DNA from 4 places in the Brevibacillus soli genome. Region 3 is predicted to be linked to each of the others. Evidence: predicted binding sites of a transcription regulator. Region 3 holds the regulator's gene; each other region holds the start of a gene.
What was found. The regulator LexA, encoded in region 3, represses DNA repair genes until DNA is damaged. The targets are predictions, from matches to a motif close to CGAACATATGTTCG.
Positions count from the first base shown of each region.

Region 1: ACE99V_RS08335 (carbohydrate kinase) is a predicted target of LexA. The motif match lies at 2,044-2,057, and genes of this name have one in related genera.
Region 2: uvrB (excinuclease ABC subunit UvrB) is a predicted target of LexA. The motif match lies at 1,864-1,877, and genes of this name have one in related genera.
Region 4: ACE99V_RS10245 (DNA polymerase IV) is a predicted target of LexA. The motif match lies at 2,320-2,333, and genes of this name have one in related genera.

Region 1 is NZ_JBIYSM020000015.1:43,882-48,095, forward strand. Features, by position in the region: gene ACE99V_RS08330 (pseudouridine-5'-phosphate glycosidase) at 2-919, opposite strand; gene ACE99V_RS08335 (carbohydrate kinase) at 916-2,010, opposite strand; gene ACE99V_RS08340 (bifunctional transcriptional activator/DNA repair enzyme AdaA) at 2,205-2,780, shown strand; gene ACE99V_RS08345 (aldo/keto reductase) at 2,834-3,817, opposite strand; partial or broken gene ACE99V_RS08350 (VOC family protein) at 3,945-4,160, opposite strand.
Region 2 is NZ_JBIYSM020000005.1:100,878-105,091, forward strand. Features, by position in the region: gene ACE99V_RS03535 (PDZ domain-containing protein) at 1-910, shown strand, start outside; gene ACE99V_RS03540 (flagellar hook assembly protein FlgD) at 1,116-1,796, opposite strand; gene uvrB (excinuclease ABC subunit UvrB) at 1,950-3,926, shown strand; gene uvrA (excinuclease ABC subunit UvrA) at 3,945-4,214, shown strand, end outside.
Region 3 is NZ_JBIYSM020000029.1:37,057-41,270, reverse strand. Features, by position in the region: gene crcB (fluoride efflux transporter CrcB) at 1-79, opposite strand, end outside; gene ACE99V_RS13165 (DUF896 domain-containing protein) at 168-365, opposite strand; gene yneA (cell division suppressor protein YneA) at 463-801, opposite strand; gene lexA (transcriptional repressor LexA) at 1,315-1,938, shown strand; gene ACE99V_RS13150 (serine hydrolase domain-containing protein) at 2,464-3,555, opposite strand; gene ACE99V_RS13145 (MaoC/PaaZ C-terminal domain-containing protein) at 3,573-4,022, opposite strand; gene ACE99V_RS13140 (class I adenylate-forming enzyme family protein) at 4,026-4,214, opposite strand, start outside.
Region 4 is NZ_JBIYSM020000020.1:47,016-51,229, forward strand. Features, by position in the region: gene recG (ATP-dependent DNA helicase RecG) at 1-408, shown strand, start outside; gene ACE99V_RS10240 (hypothetical protein) at 622-2,127, opposite strand; gene ACE99V_RS10245 (DNA polymerase IV) at 2,450-3,685, shown strand; gene ACE99V_RS10250 (YhjD family protein) at 3,682-4,059, shown strand; gene ACE99V_RS10255 (YolD-like family protein) at 4,056-4,214, shown strand, end outside.

The sequences.
Region 1 (4,214 bases), on a different contig from region 3:
GTTATGGTTGCAGTGCTGCAAAAGCAACGGCGATCTTCGCCGCTACCTCGGCGTTGTGTTTTACCAGTGCAATATTGGTCTGCAGACTTTTGCCTGCCGTCAGCTGTTTTACCTTGTCGAGAAGGAACGGTGTCACGTTCTTTCCGGCAATTCCTTGTTCTTTTGCCTCCTTGAGCGCCGTTACGATAGCCGCTTCAATCTCCCGATGATCAAGCGCATCCGCCTCTGGCACCGGATTGGCAATGACCAGTCCGCCGTTCAGGCCCAGCTTCCACTTGGTGTCCATCATCGTCGCCACCGCTTCCGGCGTATCCAGGCGATAGTCGACACCGTAGCCGCTCTCACGGGCGTAGAAAGAAGGGAACTCGTCCGCCTTGTATCCGATGACAGGCACACCCTGCGTCTCCAGATACTCAAGCGTTCTGCCAAGGTCCAGAATGGATTTTGCACCGGCACACACCACGGCAACATTGGTCCGGGCCAGTTCTGTCAAATCAGCGGAAACGTCCCAGGTTATCTCCCCTTCGCGGTGGACGCCCCCGATTCCCCCTGTGGCGAATACATGGATGCCCGCCATCTGTGCTCCGATCATGGTTCCCGCTACGGTTGTCGCCCCAATCCTGCCCGTTGCCAGGACGTACGGGAGGTCGCGTCGGCTTACTTTTTCCACGGATTTGTTCGTCGCAAACTCTTCCAGTTCGCTTTCGGTCAAGCCGATTTTGATTTTGCCGTCCATGATCCCGATCGTGGCTGGAACCGCGCCGTTTTCACGAATAATCTGCTCTACTTCTTTTGCCATTGCAACGTTTTGCGGGTACGGCATCCCGTGAGAAATAATCGTCGTTTCCAGGGCGACTACCGGCAAACGGTTTTCCAGGGCATGGCGCACTTCGTCCGTATAAGTCAGGTATTGTTTCATGATGTTCGCTCCTTTACAAAAGTAGTAAGCCGATCCGGATGAAGCAGCGGCGAGACGGAATGCTCCGTCTGCAGGGTAAGCGCAGCGGCGGCCAGCCCCAACCGGCACGCCTCCGAAAACGTCTTGCCGCTGACGATACCGAACAGCAAACCGGCAGCAAAGGCATCCCCCGCCCCGGTTACATCTACGACGCTTGTTTGATAGGAGGGCACGTGCTCTTCCGCTCCCTCCGACGAGCAGAAGACACCGTCCTCACCCAGCGTGACCACAACGTGTTTGACGCCCCGCTCCCGGATTTTTCGGCAGGCAGCCGCACAGTCTTCCAGTGAGTTTATGCTCATGCCGGCGAGCAGTTCCGCTTCTTCCCGATTGGGCAAAATGGCTTCCACGCCGTCAAGCCGCTCGGGCAGCTTCTTTGCCTTGGCCGAGGAAACCGGGTCGATGAAAAGCGGGATTCTTTCGTCTCTGCAGCGCTGAATGACGTAGTGAAGACACTCCGCGGGAATGTTGGTGTCCAAAAAAACGGCTTGCGAAGCAGCGATATGAGACCACTTTTCCGCAAACATCTCCGGGGCAAGCTGGTCGTAGATATCCATGTTGGCCAGAGAGACGACCATTTCTCCGTCGATGTCAAGCAATGCGGTATAGGTCCCCGTCCGCTGTGCGGGAAGCACCCACACCTGACTGATATCGACTCCGTGTTTTTTGGTCTCCTGCAAGATCCAGCTGCCCTCCTTGTCGTCACCGACGCAGCTGATCAGAGAGGTATTGCAGCCGAGGCGCCCCAGGTTTTCGGCGATGTTTCGCGCCACACCGCCGCAGGATTCCGTTATGGTCACGGGATTGGACGAATGCAAACGCACTTTTTGCTTGCCCCGCGCCTTCCGGTCCAGATTGGCGCCGCCAATGCACGTGAGCAGCCCCTCATCGGGCAAAATGTAGGCGCGTCCCTTAATTTCGCCCCGCTTGGTTAAACTAGCGATATAGCCCGCGACCGCTGATCGGGATATCCCCATCTTGTCGGCCAACTCCTGCTGGGTGATAAACGGGTTCTGCCGGATGTAGGAGAGAATTTGTGTTTCCTTATCCACTGAATCAGCCTCCTTTCCTCGAACTTATCTTTCCAAACAAAAGTTTATCATATGAACAAATGTTTAGAAAGAAGAATTTTGATTTTCTACCCGCTTACATTTTTTTTGATTCTTGCTTTCCCATTCCACCCCCGTTCCAACACAGGAGGGGAACGGATATACTTACACATAGAGAGGAAGGAAGGAGAATGCACATGAACGAGCAGATGTGGAGAGCGATTGTGGATTGCGACCCTGCGTACGACGGGCAGTTCTATTACGGTCTACAAACCACCGGGATCTTCTGCAAGCCGTCCTGCAGGTCCAAAACGCCCAACCCCGAAAACGTGAGAATCTTTTTGACAACAGGCGATGCCAAAAAAGCCGGGCTCCGTCCATGCAAACGGTGTCGGCCTGAGGAACCGTTCCGGCTTACCTCTGAAGAAGAACTGGCCCAAAAAGCGGCTGCCTTTCTCACACAACATTGCCATCAGCCGCTTTCGCTGCAACAGATCGCTGCCGAGCTGTTCGTCAGCCCGTATCATCTGCAGCGGTGCTTTCAGAAAGTAATGGGAGTATCCCCGGCAAAGTTCCTGCTGCGCAAACGATTGAAAGCCGCGCAACACCTGCTGGGAAACACGCAGGAAAGCATTACGACGATTGCTTTGCAAGTAGGTTTTCAAAGCAGTTCCCATTTTTCCGCTGTCTTTCACAAAGAAACGGGATGTTCACCTACCGCGTATCGCCAATGCCAGAGTCAAGGAACAAAAAAACCAACCGCTTCCCTGTAAAGGAAAACTGTCGGTCTCTTGCATTCCTCGCTCATAAGGCATTCCGTCTCCGCCTACAAATTAACGGCTTTCATGCCTGCTTCCGGATAACGGGCGCCTGCGGCAATTCCTTTTGGTGCTACTTCATGAATACGTGCCAGGTCGGAATCTGACAGTTCGACCTGTAACGCTCCCAGATTCTCTTCCAGATACGTTTTTCTCTTTGTTCCCGGAATGGGTACAATATCTTCTCCTTGAGCAAGCAGCCAAGCCAATGCCAATTGGGATGGTTGACAGCCTTTTTCTTTTGCGATTTCCTGAATCTTCTGAACAAGGTCAAGATTTTTTTGAAAGTTTTCACCTTGGAATCGAGGGGAGAACCGCCGATAATCATCTTCTGCCAGATCTTCAAACCGCCGAATCTGCCCTGTTAGGAAGCCCCTTCCAAGCGGACTGTACGGTACAAAACCAATCCCCAGCTCACGGCAGGTGGGAAGAATTTGATCCTCGACATCCCGACTCCAAAGAGAATACTCCGTCTGTAATGCGGTAATCGGATGAACGGCATGAGCTCGGCGTATGGTATCAGGCGCTGCTTCAGACATCCCGATATAGCGTACCTTCCCTTCACGGACCAGATCCGCCATGGCCCCGATTGTTTCTTCGATGGGAGTCTTGGGGTCTACCCGATGTTGGTAATATAGATCAATATGATCGACACCTAACCGGCGTAAGCTTGCTTCACATGCTGCTCTCACATACTCTGGACGTCCGTTCACTCCAAGAAATTCCCCGTTCTCTCCCCTGACATTCCCGAATTTGGTGGCCAGAACGACTTGGTCTCGCCTTCCCTTAATGGCTCGACCGATGAGTCTTTCATTTTCTCCAACCCCATACATGTCTGCCGTATCCAAAAAATTCACGCCTAATTCAATCGCACTTTGAATCGTTTGGATGGATTCCTCCTCATTCCTTCCACTATAAAAATCGGACATTCCCATACAGCCCAGCCCCAATGCAGAAACCTCTAAACCGCTGCCTAACGTTCTTTTTTTCATATTGATCGACCTCTTTTCTTCATTTCCATGAAAAACCTTCTATAATGCCCTGCCAAATTCCTCCAAAGAAAAAATCCTTGTTGTGTGAACGGTTTGCCTGCTACAAATTCAGCTGCCACGAAACACCCTATTTATCTTCAACCCAACCGAACTTTTCGCTAAATGGAGAAGGAGCCAGCGGCATTAAAACTTTGCCATCTTGAGATAACTTCTCGAAAACTCTATCAATTTCCTCTGCAGTATCACATGTTACAAACAGTGACATGGCAGGAGTAAAGGCATGATGATCCCCATTTGTATTATCGATGCACATGAACGGTTGTCCTTTTAATGTGAATGTAGCCAACGATCAAGTCTTTTCAGGGTAAACATGGAACCCCCTCCATTTCTTTGTTAA
Region 2 (4,214 bases), on a different contig from region 3:
ACTTGCACCCGGTGTAACGCAGGTGGCAGGAATTGGTACGGTTTGGAGCTGGCTGCTGCAGGCGAAGCCTGTTCCTTTGCTGGCCCTGGTCGCGGTGATGCATTTGATTGAAGCCTGGCTGATTCGTTGGAATGCCGGTCGGGACGCATCTCCGCTGTTTGTGGAAGGCAAACGCGGCCGCATCGTCGGCGCCTACCTGCTTCACTCCTTTTGGCTGACACCGTTGGCGGTGCTGGTGGAGACCGCCCCGGGCGGCGGTTTTTCGGGGACACTTTTTCCAGGCTGGCCGTTCTTTGCCGCTGAGGGCTTAACCTTTGGACTGCTGCTTTTGCCCACCGTCACAGGCTTTTCCGACTTGACCCAGACGCTGACTCCGAAGCGCAAAACCCGCCATATCGCCAAGCAGCTGGCATGGTACGCGGTTGTGCTCCTCGCGCTCACGTACGCGGCCGTACTGCTTCCGCCGCTCGTTGTGCTGGCGGCGTTGTTCGCCCTGATCGGTCATGAAGGGTTGTTCTGGTTGAGCCAGTGGCAGGAACGCCAGCAGCCGCCTTACTTTATCCAGACTCCGGCTGGCGTCAAGATCATGGCTGTGATTCCGGGGACACCCGCGGAAGAAATCGGCCTTTTGCCCGGTGAGATTGTCGTCAAGGTGAACGGATTGTCCGTCCGCAGCAAGGAAGAGCTGTACCCGGCGATGCAAGCCAATCCGGCTTTCTGCAAGATGGAGGTACTCACACATGGCGGCGAATTGAAATTCGTCCAGTGCGCCGTGTACGCAGGAAACCATCATCAGCTTGGCATCATCGTGGTGCCGGACGCATTCACGCGGGTCTATGTGGATTTGCAGAAGTCCAGCATCGTTCAGCTGTTGAAGCAGAAGCTGGAGAAATTGAATATCGGCGCGTAAACGATGTGGGAAAGAAGAAGCCTGCTTGATCTGAAAATCAAGCAGGCTTTACTAGGTGTATAAGAATTTATAAATTTGGACATCCCATACAGCCGCTAGAAAAGTGTTCGGGGCCCCGCCCGGCGAAGAAAGGGACCCCACTCGGCTCAGCGATAACGCCGAGTGGGTTGAGGATAGCTAATGCCGGGTGGGTTTTCTTGTTTGGTTATGTCCCCGGTGCCTCGAAGCCGATAATCTCGCTCAGCTTCAACTTTTTGTTGTCTTCCAGGATCAACTCTACCAGGCCGTTTTTCATGCTGACGGATTGAATCACGCCGTTTTTCTCATGATCGGCGGTACTGCCGTCCGTGTTTGTGGCTTTTTCCAGATAGGTAACGCGATAGCCGATCATCTGGGCGTATTTCAGCGCGTTGTCCATCAGATTGTCGCCGGACGGTCCTTTGGACTCGATGCCATCAATTTTGTCACGTGGGATCAGCGCATCCTCGCCGATCTGGAAGTAGATTCTGCCTTTTTCCATCTTGACGGACTGGATCACGCCTTCCTTCTGTTCACGGGTAACCTCACCGGTCAGTTCGTCCATCGTCTCCTTTTCGTAGGAGGCGGTCTTGCCGATCAAATCCTCGTATTGGCGCACGCTCAGCAGGCTGCTGTTTGATTCTTCCATCAAGCTGGCCATGCGGGTCAGTTTTTCCACCATGGTCATCATCGACGTCTGCTGGATGAACTGAGAGTTGTCCATCGGAGACATCGGATCCTGGTGTTTCAGCTGTTCCAGCATCAACTTCATGAAAGCGTTCTGATCCAGTTCGGAAGAGAACTCTCTTTTATTCTTATAGCTTAAATGAGCGGGAATGCTGTTGGTATTGTTCACGGATGATGCCATTGTGGGTACCTCCCTGTGGTCGCAGGCTACGTTCCTTTTATCGGCAATACGGCGGAAGTGCAATAGACAAACATTTGTTCGAATCGCTGGCTTATTTTTGAAAAGTTTGTGTTATAATGGGAGTGATAGTGATACAAGGAGATGAACGGTGGAATGGATCGTTTTCAATTGGTATCCGAGTATCAGCCGTCCGGTGACCAGCCGACTGCCATTGCTGAACTGGTAGCGGGCGTCAAAGCGAACAAGCGGCACCAGACGCTGCTCGGAGCGACCGGCACGGGAAAAACCTTCACGGCTGCCCAGGTGATCGCCCAGGTGAACAAGCCGACGCTTGTCATCGCCCACAACAAGACGCTGGCAGCCCAGCTGGCAGCCGAGTTCAAGGAATTTTTCCCCAACAATGCCGTTGAGTACTTCGTCAGCTACTACGATTATTATCAGCCGGAAGCGTACATTCCGCAATCAGATACGTACATCGAAAAGGATGCGAGCATCAACGAGGAGATCGACAAGCTGCGGCACTCTGCCACCAGCGCCTTGTTTGAGCGCCGCGACGTGATTATTGTCGCCTCCGTTTCCTGCATATACGGTTTGGGTTCTCCCGAAGAGTACCGGGAGCTCCTGCTTTCCCTGCGCGTTGGCATGGAGAGAAGCAGGGATGAAATCCTGCACCGTCTGGTCGATATCCAGTACGACCGCAACGACATCAATTTTACCCGCGGTACCTTTCGCGTGCGCGGAGACGTAGTGGAGATTTTTCCTGCGTCCCACAGCGAACAGGCGATCCGTGTGGAATTTTTCGGCGACGAGATTGAGCGCATTACAGAGATCGACGTGCTGACCGGTGAGATCCTGGGGCAGCGGGACCACGTGGCGATTTTTCCGGCATCCCACTACGTCACCCGCGAAGAGAAGATGAAACGGGCCATCCAAAGCATCCAGGCTGAGCTGGAAGAGAGGCTGGCGGAGCTGCGGGAAGCGGGCAAACTGCTGGAAGCGCAGCGGTTGGAGCAGCGTACCCGCTACGACATCGAAATGATGATGGAGATGGGCTTCTGCTCCGGCATTGAAAACTATTCCCGTCACCTTACCGGATTGCCGCCCGGCCATGCGCCCTATACCCTGCTCGATTACTTCCCCGATGATTTTTTGGTGGTGATCGACGAGTCGCACATGACATTGCCGCAAATTCGCGGAATGTACAATGGCGACCGTGCCCGCAAGGACGTTCTTGTGGAGCACGGCTTCCGTCTGCCATCTGCGCGGGATAACCGTCCGTTGAAGTTTGAGGAATTTGAGCAAAAGGTTAAGCAGGCGATATACATTTCTGCAACGCCCGGCCCGTATGAACTGGAACACTGTCCGCAAGTGGTGCAGCAGGTGATCCGTCCGACCGGTCTGGTCGACCCGACCATTTCCGTTCGCCCGATCAAAGGGCAGATCGATGATTTGATCGGCGAGATTCAGGCCACGATTGCCAAGAATGAGCGCGTCCTGGTGACGACACTCACCAAAAAGATGGCGGAGGATTTGACCGATTACCTGAAAGAGATCGGCATCAAGGTACGCTACCTGCACTCCGACATCAAAACCATCGAGCGCATGCAGATTTTGCGTTCCCTGCGGCTGGGGGAGTTTGACGTTCTGATTGGGATCAACCTGCTGCGAGAGGGCTTGGACCTGCCGGAGGTATCGCTGGTCGCCATTCTCGACGCGGACAAGGAAGGGTTCCTGCGCAACGAGCGTTCCCTCATCCAGACGATTGGGCGTGCCGCGCGCAACGCCGAAGGGCGCGTCATCATGTATGCCGACAAGATGACCGATTCCATGAAAGCTGCCATTCGCGAGACAGAGCGCCGCCGCTCCATCCAGTTGGCCTACAACGAAAAACACGGCATTACGCCGCAAACGGTGAAAAAAGCGGTTCGCGAAGTCATCGAGGCCACTCGGGCGGCGGAGGAGAAGGCGGACTACCTGCCGCATGCGGAGTTTAAGAAGATGCCGAAGAAGGACCGCCTCCTGGTCATTGAGCGGATGGAAGAAGAGATGAAGGAAGCGGCGCGCAATCTCATGTTTGAACGTGCAGCCGAGCTGCGCGACCTGATACTCGAGCTGAAGGCTGAGCTATAAAGAAGGGTTGATATTTTCATGCCATTGGAACACATCGTGGTAAAAGGCGCTCGCGCCCATAACCTGAAAAATGTCGACGTGGTCATCCCGCGCGACAAGTTCGTCGTGCTGACGGGCTTGTCCGGTTCGGGAAAATCGTCACTCGCGTTTGATACGATCTACGCCGAGGGACAGCGGCGCTATGTGGAGTCTCTTTCTGCCTACGCCCGCCAGTTCCTGGGGCAAATGGACAAGCCGGACGTGGATTCCATCGAAGGTTTGTCGCCGGCCATATCCATCGATCAGAAG
Region 3 (4,214 bases):
GCAGATTAAACAGAAGCCCCAACCAGTACCGCATCAGCGATCCTGCGGCTCCTCCAAGTGCGACAGCAATCCAGCTCATCACGGTTTCCTCCTTATCGTTCAACTGAACAAAAAAACATCCAATCGCCAAGCGAGGATGTCTTTTGTCCATGTCATATCCAATTATATTAATGCTTCGGACCGTTTTCTTCAAGGTCTTCCACATAGCGAATGGAATCCAGGTTCGCTTTCAGAGATGCCTTCACGGAGTCAATGTATTTTTGACGGAGCTTTTGCTGCTCTTGTTTTTCCTCTTCCGTGAGGCCGGTCTCTTTCGACTTTTTCGCCAGTTCGTTAATGCGTTTGATTTCTGCGTCCGTAACCAAAAGCGCTACCTCCTGTCACATAAGAATGCCGCTCTATTATAACACAACAGGAAGAGCATGTGATTGGGAAGAATACGCAAAGATGCACTTTCTTTCTTTATTTCAACGGGATTTTGATGTTTTGACCGGGATAGATCATAACGCTGTCCAACCGGTTCAACTCCATAATGGCATCCACCAGTTCCTGCACATTCATGCCAGCCGCATCCTGATGGCGTTTCGCCAGCTTCCACAAGCTGTCTCCCGCTTGAACCGTAATCAGTTTGCTCGCCGGTTCCTGATGGGATTCGGATGCGAACACAAGTTCTGTCAACAGATAAAAAAAGAGAGTAAATGCCAGCAAAAAGATGAGTGCCTGACCTCTGGTAATGCCTATGCGACCTTTGCGAACCGGCTTTTTCGCAAAACGATTATGTACGGATACGGTATTCATCATAATAGCCCCCTACAAACACTTGTTCTGTTTCTTGATTCTAGAATAATGCGAACATACGTTCATGTCAAGAGAAAAAAACGAACTTATGTTTGTCGAACGCAAGATCCCATGGTATAATATAGAAAACTTTTCGTATAAAAAGCTTCTGTCGAAGTCCATTCGTAGAAGCTGGTTCTTCCTTAGAGGAAGCTTTTTATGCGTTTCGGAAAGTTTCAGATACTGATGCATTAACGCTGTAGCAAACTTAAACTTTCCTACACGATAAAAAAAGCTTCTGTCGAAGTCCATCGTAGAAGCTGGTTCTTCCTTAGAGGAAGCTTTTTATGCGTTTCGGAAAGTTTCAGATACTGATGCATTAACGCTGTAGCAAACTTAAACTTTCCTACACGATGAGAAAACCCAGGCGACGTAAGCTGACGCTGGTGTCGGCTGGGGCCCCGAACCCTTTCCGAGACGCTGTATTTGACGGTCCCTTTTTATACATTCCTATATTCCAAAAATGAGGTGTCACTCATGTCCAAACTGTCCAATCGTCAGCAAGCTATCATTGACTTTATCCGTAAAGAAGTAAAAGACAAGGGATATCCTCCCTCGGTTCGGGAAATTGGCGAGGCAGTCGGCCTCGCATCCAGCTCCACCGTGCATGGTCATCTCGCCCGCCTGGAGAAGAAAGGCCTGATTCGCCGGGACCCGACCAAGCCTCGTGCGATTGAGTTGTTGAGCGACGAAGATCGTTTCCAGGACGATTTCGAATTGTCGGTCGTTCGTGTCCCCGTAGTCGGTAAAGTTACCGCGGGCCAGCCCATTACCGCAGTGGAGGACGTGGAAGAGTATTTCCCGTTGCCGGAAAATATCGTCACTTCGGACAAGGTGTACATGCTCCGCGTTTCCGGTGACAGTATGATCGAAGCAGGCATCCTGGACGGCGATTACGTGATTGTGCGCCAGCAGAGTGTCGCCAATAACGGTGACATTGTGGTCGCCATGACGGAAGAAGACGAAGCCACAGTGAAGCGTTTTTTCAAGGAAAAAAACCACTTCCGCCTGCAGCCGGAAAATTCAACCATGGAACCGATCATCCTTGATTCTGTAACCATTCTCGGCAAAGTGATCGGCGTGTACCGTCTGCTTCACTAGACACAGTACGAAAAAAGCGTGTTTAGAGCCATGGAAGGGGTATCTCCATGGCTCTTGTGAATCTCGATTTTCATTCCGTAGAAACGGTTTATTTTTTTGTCCAAGCAGTTTCGAGTCCTCTGCATACACTATATCGAGGGTGCGCTGGATAGGATGCGGCAGATCATCCCACATCGCTCGCTCCACCCCAATTTACTGCGTGTTAGACCATGTGCTGACACGCCTTTTTTATCGACCCGTTCCGTTTATTGGAAAACGAAGGCGTTCTCTTTGCTTCGCTTCGTTGCCAGCCCGCCAAGGGGTTTATCTGTCCGCTCCGAGACGATCCACGGGGCGGGGGCTCAACATCTGGGTTTCACAAGGAAGGGAGACTAACACCCCCTTGATCCCCGTGTCTACGTCTCTACGCTGGCAGGCTGGCAAAGGCGCTCCGCAAATGAAAACAGCCCCCCTATCCAAACCAAGAGAGCACATTTGCAGTGCTCTCCGAGTTGGGTACTTGATTTGACCGATACAGGCATGTGTCTACTCATTCCCGCATTTCGATAAGGTTCGCAGGATATGAAATGCAAAGCGAACACTTTGACCTACATACCCTACTTTATTGAAAGTGCCAATGATATAAACATCCATTGCAGGATTGTAAAACAGAAAGGAACCGGTCGAACCTATATGTCCCCATACGTTATATTTTTGAATAAATGGAATCATCCGGACCCTCATGAGACCATAACCATAATCTACGCCCATCCACATTTTTGTCCATTTTTGCATGGTTTCAAGTGATTCATGTTGGATGATCTGATTTCCTACCAATGCTTTCATAAATACAAGTAAATCTTCGGACGTGCTAACCGTTTGCCCTGCAGCATAAATACTGCTGAAACTGCGGTAGTTTTCAACGTTAATGGGTCCTTCCAATGAATATAGACTGGCTACAGGGTAACTGCTTTTTACTGCGGGCTCCGAATACTGGGATAAATAGGAGTGATTCATATGGAGTCGCTGAAAAATGTACTCATGGAGCACTTCATGATAAGGCCTAGACGTAATCTTTTCGATAATCAATCCTAAAAGGTTAAAACCTGTATTTGTATAGTGCAAGCCATTTCCCGGTGAAAAACGGGGGCTAAGGTATTGCTTTGACCATTGGATGGTTTCTTGCGGGGTCCAAACTCGTGAAGGTTCTTCAAGCAGAATCTTCAAAAAATGTTTGCCCCCTTTAGGTTTATCTTCATAATAATCCGGAAGTCCTGATGTATTGCTTACTACATGTTCGATACGAATTTCATTGGAATAGTCTTTGCCTTTATAGATATGCAAGTCTTTTAAGATCTCTTCCGGTAAATACTTCGCAATCGGATCACTATAGCGAACTTTTCCTTCTTCAACTAGCATTGCAATAATCACAGCAGTAAACGTTTTTCCAATGCTTGCAGTATGATAAGGTTGCTCTGGATCCGCAGGCATATCGTCTGTTTGCCCGTAAGCCATATTCCAGTGAATATGAAGCTTATCCGAATGAATCAGCAAATAAGCATTCAGAAGCTTTGGATTGGAGTCAACGATTCCACGCAGTTTTTTTTCAATCGTTGCTTTTGCTTGTTCTTGTTTCATTATTTTCCTCCGTTCAATTAGAGAGGCGCCCCTTCCTTTCTGCTATTCAGCAACACACGGATCGTCCCGACAATGACAGTCTCCCCTGACTGTTTTTTCACCTGTTGCCGGACGGTGAGAACGCCTTTTCCGTCCTCTCGAGAGAGAACATCGGTCACTTCCATTTCTACGTGCACGGTGTCGCCAATAAAGGTTGGCGCCGTAAATCGGAGGTGATCAATCCCGTAGAACGCAACCACGACATTCGGATCCATTTGTATCAATCCGGTGGCCACGGACAAAATCAAGGTGCCATGGGCAATTCGCTGTTGAAACATCGTCTCTTTGGCAAACTCCTGATCCGTGTGCAGCGGGTGCCAATCCCCGCTGAGACCGGCGAATAAGATGATATCCGTTTCCGTTATGGTCCGACCGCGTGATCTCCACAATTCACCCATTTCGTATTCTTCTACATATTTGGTAAACATTGTTCATTTCCCTCCTTGTTCTCTCAAAACGTTCTTGAGAATTTTACCCGTTGCATTGCGAGGCAATTGCGGAATGATTTCGAGAAACTTCGGCATTTTAAAATGGGCAAGCTTTCCCTCGCAGTGATTTCTGAGTTCCTCCACTGTAAGCGATTGCAAATGATCTTGTAAAACCACAAAGGCCTTGACTGA
Region 4 (4,214 bases), on a different contig from region 3:
TTTATGATTGTGTACGACGCCGAACGATTTGGACTGGCTCAGCTGCACCAGCTGCGCGGGCGGGTAGGCCGCGGGTCGGAGCAGTCGTACTGTGTGCTGATTGCCGATCCCAAGACGGAGATCGGCAAGGAGCGGATGCGCGTGATGTGCGAAACGACGGACGGTTTTGAGCTCTCCCAGCGCGATTTGGAGCTGCGCGGGCCAGGTGACTTTTTCGGCACCAAGCAAAGCGGGCTGCCTGAATTTAAAGTCGCTGACTTGCTCAGTGATTACAAAGCGCTGGAGGTCGCCCGTCAGGAGTCGGCACGACTGGTGGCGGAATCCAGTTTTTGGGAGGAAGAGGAGTACAGCCATTTGCGCGAATACTTAAAGCGCGAAGGAGTACTGGATGGCATCGTATTTGACTAAAAAGTCCACTTCGTGTGGATATTGAGCTTGTTGACAAACACCGGTAACGAGAAGAAGCACGTTTCCAGGCGGAGCGACTAGCGAAGCCCAACCTAGCGGAGCGGACAGTCTACACTTCTTTGCAGGGCGTAGACCGGAGCGCAGAATGGAAACATGCTTCTTCCACTACAGCCACTTTCTCCACACCCTGAAAGTCCACTCCATGTGGACTTTTCATTTTGTCAAATCCACATGGCTTTGGATATAGATCCACTCGCCGTCCGGACTGGTGCCGATCAGTTCGATACCGGGCGGCAGGTCGGTCATGATCGTTTTTGTCTCATTTCGGTCAGCGTCAAACCGTTTGATCTGCAGCTTCGATGAACCTCCTGCCGGCAGGTACTCCTGATAGACGAGTACATGTGTTCCTGTAAGCCAATAGCCATAGGGAAAGTGTTCCGATATCAGCGTCTTCCCTTTGTAGAGCCCGCCGTTTGCGTAGAGCTGGTAGAGGCCGTCGCTTGATTGCGTATAGCCTGACCAGGATTCCGGGGGTATCGGCGGTTGCCATACCGTTACTTTTCCTGTCTTCCATGTGTAGGCGTAGCGTCTTTCCTTATATTCCAGGGGATCTCTCATCGCAAAGGTGACGTTTTCTCCGTCGTCCTGAAAGAAAACAGGTGCGGGGCCGCCGCTCAGTTCATTCTGCGGAGCCATGCCTTTCAGCGCCTGGGGAAAGCGTTGTTCCTGACCGGAATCGAGGTTGCGGATGAGCAGGTCAAAGTCTCCGGTCTGGCCTTTCTTCCCTACGGCCATGAAGACATGGCTGTGATCCTTGCTGAAGCCGGCGCCGTGGATGTATGAATCCACCCGTATGGGAACAGCGGTCCCGTCTGAAGACAGCCCGCTCTCTGCACCAGGTTTGGCGTAAAAAAATCCGCGCCGATCGGCAACGAAATCGCCTTCGCCCATATAGGTGGTTTGAAGGGGGAGCGGGTATGGGGTCAGCTTTCGTGTGTTCACGTCGTATACGGCGTACATGCGTTCGTGATCCGCATCGCATTCACAATACTGCAGAAACCGGCTGAGCAGCAAATAACGGTGCTCATCGTCGAGAAACTTCAGGGTGAAGTAAGGCTCTGTAAAGGATGAGAGCTGTTCTTTTTGCTGGCCGTCGACGGAAACGCGCCATAGTTGTTTGGGAGCATACAGGGTAGCGGTAAACACCGGAGGGTCCTCCAATTCCATTCCCTGCTGGGTCTTTGCCCCTTTTACGTCAAGCAGGTACCTGCGTCCTCCATGATCAGGCTCTTCTCCTGGGGGGACCGTGACCAACAGACGCAGCTGGCGATCGCTTGCCCAGCGGAATGAAAACGCGGGCAGGATTGAACCCTGCCACTCCTCTTGCACTTCTTCGGCACGTTTCCGCAGAGCCTCTTCCACCGAGGGCCGATTCATCGCTTCCCGAAAATACAGCGTGAATGCCTGCGGTTCCGGAGTGACCACGGTATTGACCGGAGAATGCAGGCGAGGCGCACTGTCCAGCTGAATGCGTACGTCTTCCTGAAGCACCCCGTAGTCAAACGGAAGCTCTTCTAAGTCCGCAGGGGGCTTCGGCGGAACGGGCTCAGGTTGAGGAGACGGTGCAGGTGAAGGGGGAGCAGTCTTCTCCGAAGGTGGGGTACAGGCAACAGCACTCATGATGAAGGTGAAGCAGAGCAACGCAAGCCAGCGGTTCATATCATCCATCTCCTCGGTTTTCCGGTATCTACCAGATGTGACGTTTGAAGAGAGGTTCCGTTTCAAAAAAACCTCCAAGCCGTGGCGAATCAATAACCCGGATCTCCTCCCTTTTGTTCCTGTGGATGTCCTCATCATAGACAGGGCTTTAAAAATTTTCCAGCCTTTTTTCGAACGGAAAGGGTATAAAAGCGAACGTGTGTTTGCTATACTAAAAACAAGAACAAACGTTCTTAATCCCAAAAAGTGACGTATTGCTCTGAAGTTTATTCCGAATACTTTTCGGGAGCCCAAAAGCGATCTTGATCTAGGAGGAGTAGGCATGACAAGCAAGCGGATCGTCTTTCTTGCCGACATGCAGAGCTTTTATGCCAGCATTGAAAAAGCTGCCAATCCGGAGATTCGCAACAAGCCGATCGTGGTAGCCGGTGATCCGGAGCGGCGGAGCGGGGTGGTGCTGGCCGCTTGTCCGATTGCCAAGTCATATGGCGTGACGACGGCGGAAGCGCTGTGGCAGGCTCAGCAGAAGTGCCGCCATCTCGTGGTCGTACGTCCGCGCATGGAGACTTATATTGACATTTCGCTGCAAATTACCCGGATTTTTGAGGCGTTTACCGATCTGGTAGAGCCGTATTCCATTGACGAACAATTTCTCGACGTGACAGGCAGTGTGGGTCTGTTTGGCGACGCGTGGACGATCGCCCGGGAGATTCGCCGGCGCGTCTGGCTGGAAACGGGGATCCATTGCCGGATCGGCATCGGGGAGAACAAGGTGCTGGCCAAAATGGCGTGTGACAACTTCGCCAAAAAACGGGAGGAGGGCATCTTCTGGCTGAAAAAGGAAGAGCTGGCACAGACGCTGTGGAAGCTGCCGATTGAAAAGCTGTTCGGGGTCGGCTCGCGCATGAAACGCCACTTTCACCGGATGGGAATTTACCAGATCGGGCAGCTGGCCAACCTGTCTCCTGCGCTTCTGATCCGCCGCTGGGGGATCAACGGGGAGGTGCTGTGGCGAACGGCACACGGCCTCGACGATTCGCCGGTTTCCCTGCACACGCACGATACGCAAAAGGGAATCGGTCACCACATGACGCTGCCTCGTGACTACCACACCGCCGCCGACATCAAGGTGGTCCTGCTGGAGCTGAGCGAGGAGGTGTGCCGGCGAGCCCGTCACAAACAGCTGATGGGCTCTGTGGTTTCTGTCGGCTGCCGCGGTGCTGATTTTGACGCGTCGCACGGGTTTTGGCGGCAGCTGAAGCTGGGAGAGGCGACCAACGACGCGATCACGTTGTACGAAGCGGCCTGCCGCCTGTTTGACCGTCACTGGAAGGAGACCCCTGTGCGCAGCGTGGGCGTTCATCTGGGCCAGCTGCAGCCGGACAACGTCGTGCAGCTCAACCTGTTTGCCGACACGGAGAAGCAGCGCTCGCTTGCTTATGCGATGGACGGCATTCGCGCCCGCTACGGCAACGATGCGATTCTGCGGGCGGTCTCCCTGCTGGGGGCGGGGCAGGCCCGCGAACGCGCCCGGAAAATCGGGGGGCACTATAAGTGAGCGGCCCGGAAGCAGCGGCACAAGTAGCCGGCGAGGGGCAGGAGATGGTTCGCGAGTGCGTGCTGTTCGGCCTGCTGTTTCGGGCGGCGATGATCGACCTGGCAATGCTCCGGCGTGTGCCGTTGAAGCTGTCGTATCACCTGCTGTTGGAGGAGCTGTCCCGCTGGGCGGAACGGCGTCACTACCAGCTGCGGCGGACGCTCCGCGAGCAGGGCTGTCACCTGCTCACAAGCCGCAAGCACGGCGGCGTCTACATCGTGCAGTATCGTTGGCGGGGCTACCTGCGGGAAGCGGTTTATTCCGTTGAAGTGCTGCGGGCGGAATGCCAGGAGCGCGTTCGCTTGTGGATCAACCAGGAGGAGAGAAGAACATGAGGGAGAAAACCGTCTCCAAAAAAGAAAACCTGTTTGTCGCCAGCCGCTTCGTGCTGCCGGAACACCGCGAGACGTATATCCGGATCAAAGCGGAGGAGCGGCGCTACATTCCGCCCGAGCTTGACGAGGAGCAGCAGGCGGCGTTAAGCGAGGAG